2 regions of the Paenibacillus marchantiae genome follow, and region 2 is predicted to be linked to the other one. Evidence: riboswitches for the same ligand, from Rfam matches in the RefSeq annotation. Region 2 holds a riboswitch; the other holds the start of a gene.
The links. A riboswitch is a leader RNA that binds a small molecule or an ion and turns the genes downstream of it on or off. The one in region 2 is predicted to bind glycine.

Region 1: another riboswitch for glycine. It lies ahead of sdaAB (L-serine ammonia-lyase, iron-sulfur-dependent subunit beta); the one in region 2 lies ahead of gcvT (glycine cleavage system aminomethyltransferase GcvT).

What each region holds. Positions count from the first base shown of each region.
Region 1 covers NZ_CP118270.1:1,649,804-1,653,223, reverse strand. Annotated here, with positions in the region: gene PTQ21_RS07645 (YhgE/Pip domain-containing protein) at 1-94, opposite strand, end outside; gene sdaAA (L-serine ammonia-lyase, iron-sulfur-dependent, subunit alpha) at 351-1,295, opposite strand; gene sdaAB (L-serine ammonia-lyase, iron-sulfur-dependent subunit beta) at 1,285-1,974, opposite strand; glycine riboswitch at 2,086-2,229, opposite strand; glycine riboswitch at 2,234-2,357, opposite strand; gene PTQ21_RS07630 (MFS transporter) at 2,695-3,420, opposite strand, start outside.
Region 2 covers NZ_CP118270.1:6,625,412-6,628,831, reverse strand. Annotated here, with positions in the region: gene gcvPA (aminomethyl-transferring glycine dehydrogenase subunit GcvPA) at 1-945, opposite strand, end outside; gene gcvT (glycine cleavage system aminomethyltransferase GcvT) at 942-2,078, opposite strand; glycine riboswitch at 2,276-2,376, opposite strand; glycine riboswitch at 2,380-2,502, opposite strand; gene gcvH (glycine cleavage system protein GcvH) at 2,850-3,239, shown strand.

The DNA.
Region 1 (3,420 bases), 2.0 Mb from region 2:
TAAAAAAAACCTGGAACAGTACTGCTGTAATTAACCCGACTACTGTAGCTCCATTTTTCAAAAACAGAAGACTCGTTTGAAAAACACTTTTCATGTTATCCATCTCCTTAATTTGTATAACTCATTCTCGATCTTATATATCGTGTTGATATATGACAATAAATAATATATCTAAACGATATATAAACGTCAATACCTTTTTATTTTTCTTTGTTGGAACAACAAAAAAGCCGATACGCTTCTTCACCAGGAAGAATTCGTATCGGCTTTTTTATCATAATGGTAGCAGATCATTACCGTTAATGATCAAGCTCCACGAATTAAATTCAGTTCATGTACGTTCATGCATGTTATGCCTTGGCTTCTGGTTCATTTTCAGCAGGAGACTCAGCTTCAATCTCAGGCTCCGCACGCTTCGCCTTTGGTTTAGCAAGCTTCTCCATCATTTTCCGTCCTGTCGGTGTTTGGGCAAGCCCACCTTGGGCCGTTTCACGGTGCCTGCTCGGCATCGCACTGCCCACTTCCAGCATGACATCAATGACTTCGTCAGACGGGATGGCACTTCGTACCCCGGCCAGCGCCATGTCGGCCGCAGCCAACGCAGTTACGGCACCCAGTCCGTTACGCACAATGCACGGAATTTCCACGAGGCCTGCGACGGGATCGCAGATAAGGCCTAGTGTATTTTTTAACGCGAGGCCAACCGCATGAACCACTTGCTCAGGCGTCCCTCCACGCAGCTCCACCATGGCTCCAGCGGCCATACCGATTGCAGAACCCACTTCAGCCTGACAGCCACCCTCGGCACCGGAGATAAATGAATTGTTGGCAATCACATAACCAATCGCTCCCGCACAGAACAGACCGTTCACCAGATGCTCGTCACTCCAGCCAAAACGCTCTTGGGAGCTTATAAACACACCCGGAATGATGCCGCAAGAACCGGCTGTTGGTGTGGCAACGATCCGGCCCATGGAGGCATTCACTTCCGATACACAAAGGGCATACGCCATGGCCAGTGCAGAAGCATCTCCAGAACAAGTCTCACCTTTACGAATGTACTCAGCCATTTTTTTGCCGTCTCCGCCAGTCAAACCGCTGCGTGATGTCGTATCTTCTGTCAGCCCTTTGTGTACAGCTTCCTTCATCACCTGATAGTAATCCGACATCTGCCGTACAACATCCGCTTCCGGGATATTCGTCTCCTGAACCTGCTCTTCGATCATCAGCTCGGCGATGGTTTTGGATTCTGCTGTACAGATGGTATTCAGTTCATGTAGATGTTTAAACCGCATCAGGCTCGACCCCTCTCTTCAAATCAATCACGCGAATGTCGAGCATATGATCCAGTGACCGCAGACGGTTCAACATCTCAGGATTCGGCACACCATCCATCTCCATCGCTGTTAATGCTTCACCATCCCGGGCTTTCCGATCCACTTGCATGTACCCGATGTTCACCCCAGACGAACTGATGGTGGAGGTTACGGAAGCGAGCACTCCTGCTTTGTCCGAATGGCGCAGTACAAGTGTGGGAAACTCTCCGCTGATCTGTACACGAAAATCATTCAATGCATGCACCGATACACTACCTCCGCCAATGGAAGCACCAATTAGTGAGCATTGACGGTCTCCATGCCACAGTTCAATCTTGACCGTATTCGGATGAGGAGCAGGCAGGCCGCTTGTAAAAAACTCTACCTCCATACCCACTTCCTCTGCATATTGTTCTGCATCCGGTATACGTGGATCATCCGTCACATAATCAAGCAGGCCACCGATTAACGCAAGATCCGTACCATGCCCCTGATACGTATCGGCGAACGAGCCATACAGTGTTAATCGAGCGCGTTCAGGCGTGCACCCCAGCCACTGACGGGCAATTCGCCCCAATCTTGCCGCTCCAGCCGTATGTGAACTTGATGGACCTGTCATGGACGGACCAATAATTGAAAAAACGTCTTTAAAACGCATCGCAAACCCTCCATTTATAATCGTCATTTTCATCCAGACGTACACCCATAATGTTCCTTTATTACTGAATGATGACATCAAAAAAGGACAGAAGAAGGCCCTAGGCCCTCTCTCTGTCCTCGATACCTGAGAGTTTCATGATAAGCAGCGCGGCGGATTGATGCAATCCCTGTATTCACAGGTGATGTCACCCTGCACACCGTGCTGCTTGACCATATACCCCTTGGGTGGCGCAGTTTCGCGCACTCTCCAGAGTTGCGTCCAACGATGGTACATTTACCTGAGAGATTAACCACTGCGCCGGGTGCGTAGCAGCTTGCTCCTTCGGTGCCCGACAGCTGCCATTTTACTCGACATGCCCAGGTCTCTCCCGCTCGCTATCATTCGCTGTATGGAACCATTCTGATCTTGTAACAGAACGATAATTGAAGTTTTTAATACTTTCTCATTAAGATTAATCGACCGGAAGATCAGTGTCAACAAACTTAACGATTTCTTTGTGAATATTTGCTTTTTTCCATTTTATACACTAAATAAATTAACGAACTGTAAACTTTCATCACATGAATGTGTTAATGCGTTTCATCTCGAAAGCGTATACATTGTTCATTTTCTATTAGTGACTATCAGTGTTTAATACTATTTATGTTATGTTCCACAGAACGGTTCGGGTATTCAGGCAACCTTTATTCTGTACTAGAATTGCCGTATTTCTGCCTGTCACCCCACCATCGCCTTGGGCTTCGATGGTTCATCGTAATACCTGCTTCGGGAAGGAAGCATACTCGTCACCCACAATCCCAACGCAGCCAGCAGCATAACCCCGGATACAACTGTATATACCATACGAAGTGACAACTGCTCGGCCACTACGCCTGCAATCAAAATGGAAGCCACCTGTAGCATACTTAACACTAGTCCAAGTACACTGCTCATTCGCCCCATCAGATCGACAGGGATATTATTTTGATAAAAGGTAACCAGGCCCGTATTCGCCAGTGCGGAGCACAGACCGAGCAAAATAAAGGCAACAGCCGCCAGCTCAAACGAGAATGAACGGGCGAACAGAAAATAACCCAGCGCAACCAGAAGTACACCGCCACCCATCATGTGACGGATCGGCAAATGTTTGGCGAACATCCAAACCAGCATGGAACCTGCCAAATAACCGATTCCGGTGATACTCATTAATGCTCCGTACTGTGATTCAGGCAGGTTCATCACCTGACGGATAAACACCACTTCCTGAGCATCCAGCGACATGCCGACCACCAGAATAATCTGGAACAGGGCATATATACCGACCACGTAGCCCGACTTTCGGCTGAAGCTCAGTACAGCTCTCCAATCCTGGGCAATCATCCGAGGTGTCAGTCTGCTTCCCGTCCCTATATTCTGTTCTCCAATGCCCAGTTTGGGAAGAAACATTAGAATCAACGCAGAAGC
Region 2 (3,420 bases):
TGCTTGCAGCGTGAGTACAAAACCACGCTTGCCGTTGCGGTCCGTTGTCTGGCCTACAATTCGGCCAGGAATTCGGCGCATATGAGCCTGGGATACGGCGAAGTATCCGCATGTTGGGCCGCCGAGTGAAGCGGCGATGCCAAGGGGCTGCGCGTCGCCAACGACGATGTCAGCACCCAGCTTGCCTGGGGCTTCCAGCAGACCCAGCGATAGCGGGTTGGCGCTGACCACGAGCAGGCTCTTGTGCGCATGCGCAAGGTCTGCGGCCTGTTTTACATTTTCCACGGCGCCGAAGAAGTTCGGGCTTTGAATCATGACGGCTGCGGTATCATCGGACACGGCGGCTTGCAGGGCATCCCAGTCTGTTACACCATTTTGATATCCAATCTCAACAATCTCCAGATTGAGGCCGTGAGCATAAGCTTGCAATACCTGACGGGATTCGGGGTGCACCGTACGTGACACAATCAGTTGTTTGCGGCGGGTTGCCGCTGCGGCCAGATTGCCTGCTTCCGCAAATGCAGTTGCACCATCGTACATGCTGGCATTGGCTACAGCCATGCCTGTCAACTCACAGATGTAGGATTGAAACTCGAAAATCGCCTGCAATTCTCCTTGGCTGATCTCGGGTTGATAAGGTGTATAGGCTGTATAGAACTCGGAACGGGAGATGACATGATTAATGACGGAGGGAACGTGGTGATCATAAATGCCTGCACCCAGGAAACTGGCGTGTGTCTCGAAGTTGGCATTCGCTCCCGCTTGCTTCGACATATGACGTGTCAGTGCGTATTCATCCAGTTTGGAGGAAACAGGCAGTTCGCCCTGATAGCGAATCTCCTGTGGAATGTCATGGAACAGATCCTCAATCGTTTCCACGCCGATGGTTGCCAACATGGCACTCTGATCCTGCTCGGTCATGGGAATGTAGCGATGCTTGCTCATGCTTGATCAGCTCCTTGAGTAGGTGTCTTTGGCGCACGTGTCCGTTTATGAAAAGGGGTCTTCACGACCTCGGCTTTCAGTTTCTTGCCACGAATCTCAATCTCCAGCGGGGTACCCAGTGCAGCATATTTGCTGTCAATCAAGGCCAGCCCCAGATTACGTTTTAACGTAGGCGACTGGGTGCCTGTGGTTACTTCACCAATCTGTACGCCTTCGGCGTAAATGGGATAATGAGGACGAGGGATGCCGCGCTCCAGCACTTCGATGCCGACCAGCTTGCGGGCAGGCCCATCATTTTTTTGCTGCAACAAGGCTTCATGTCCGATAAACGGTCCTGCATTTAGCTTCACAAACATACTTACGCCAGCCTCCAGCGGTGAGATGGTTGCGGACAATTCCTGTCCATACAGGGGCAGCTTGGCTTCAAAGCGCAGCGTATCCCTGGCACCCAGTCCTGTCGGAACGAGTCCGTGACCTTCTCCCGCTTGCATCAATCCGTTCCAGACCTCAGCAGCTTGTTCCGCGGGAACGTAGAGCTCAAAGCCATCTTCACCCGTATATCCGGTGCGGGATAACAGCAATGAAACACCACATACCTTCGCATTTGCCACAAAGCGGAAAGGCTCAATCGAAGACACATCGGTGTCTGTCACCGCTCTGAGAATATCCACTGCCAGCGGACCTTGCAGAGCAAGCAGCGCCGTTTGATCCGAATCATTGGTCATCGTTACGCCTGGCGTCATGTGCTGTTGCAGCCATGCCCAGTCCTTGTCGATGTTGGAGGCGTTAACCACCAGCATATAATGCTGGTCTTTCAGTTTATAGATCAGCAGATCATCGACCACGCCGCCATCCGGATAACACATTAACGTGTATTGGGCCTGACCGGGAACGAGTGTTGTTACATCATTAGTGGTCATGTGCTGTAAAAAAGCTTCTGCGTGTTCACCTTGTACGGTGAATTCACCCATGTGAGATACATCAAATAATCCAGCACGTTCTCGCACCGCTTCGTGCTCTTTCTGAATTCCACTGAATTGTACCGGGAGCTCCCAGCCACCAAAATCAATGCATCGTACGCCTTCATATTGCTGATAGAGTGGAAAGAGTGGGGTTCTAAGCAAATCGGACATCCAATCACCTCGTCATGGGCCGTCAACCGGCCGAGTGTATAACCGTGGATCAATGAATCTGGCATCATATTTTATTATAAAAGTAAGGTAAGGACGCTATAGGCAGTGCCGCTCTATAACCTGTTTTCGTTTTTTTGGGAAAAAGGAAAAGGACAGGCCAAAGAATAGGCATGCCAGAAGCACGCTGTATTCTTAGGCTCTGTCCTTGGTACCTGAGAGTTACCCCGCCGCATGATGCAGCAGGTTTCCCCTTGGGTGATCATAACGCCCATACAGGGCGATTAGATGCTCTCCAGAGTTGCGTCCCGTAAAAGTCCTTTTGCCTGAGAGATTCACCTCCGCTTGTCGGTGGTTTACTCCTTCGGCGTTACCGCATGTACACCCTGATTCGGGTGTCAAGGGTAATCTCTCCCTTTACATTCATCCGCGGGTATTGCATAGACCAATTAAACACATTTACTACTCTCATTAAAGCCTGAATCGTCTATTGATGTCAAGAACGATATCATAGATATGAACAAAAAATCCGAATGAAATTTTTAATTAACATTAAAATGTTCGTCTATTTATAAAGAGTGCGCTTACTTTTCTAATATTCACCATTATATGTAGGGAGGGTCCATTTGAGTTACAGGCATATAAGGAAGAAAAACAAATAAATTGTGAGGTATCTTGACATTTGAATCGAAAATATCATACGCTATGTTCTGGGAAAAAGGTTAAGGTCAAAGAAACGCATGCACTCATTAATGAAAAGCGAGGCGGATATCGATGAGCGAATTGAAAAGTGATTTCCTGTACAGTGAAGAGCACGAATGGGTGCAGACCGTAGGGGAGGATACCGTACGTATTGGCATTACCGAGTTCGCGCAGCATCAGCTGGGTGACATTGTCTTTGTAGAATTGCCTGACCTTGAATCGGATGTAAAAGCGGAAGACGGCATTGGAACGATTGAATCCGTCAAAACCGTTTCGGATTTGTTTTCTCCTGTCAGTGGAACGATTATTGCTGTGAATGATGCATTGCAGGATTCCCCGGAGCTGGTTAACAACTCCCCATATGAGGAAGGCTGGATGATCGAGATTCGTGTTGAGGGCGACCTCACAGCAGCACTTTCCACATTGATGAACGCGGATGCGTATCGTAAACATACGGAATAATATTAAGGTACAAATTTCCGCTAGATACGGAGTTTCAGCTTAATGGAAAAGTTCGTTTAACGTATTAAAAATGAATCGATTGATTATAGATCCGGATGGTGATACAGCTCATTCGGAGAATACTTAGGCGCAATTGCCTCACCTGGGACAGGGTGAGGAAATTGCGCTTTTTTCGTTGTTA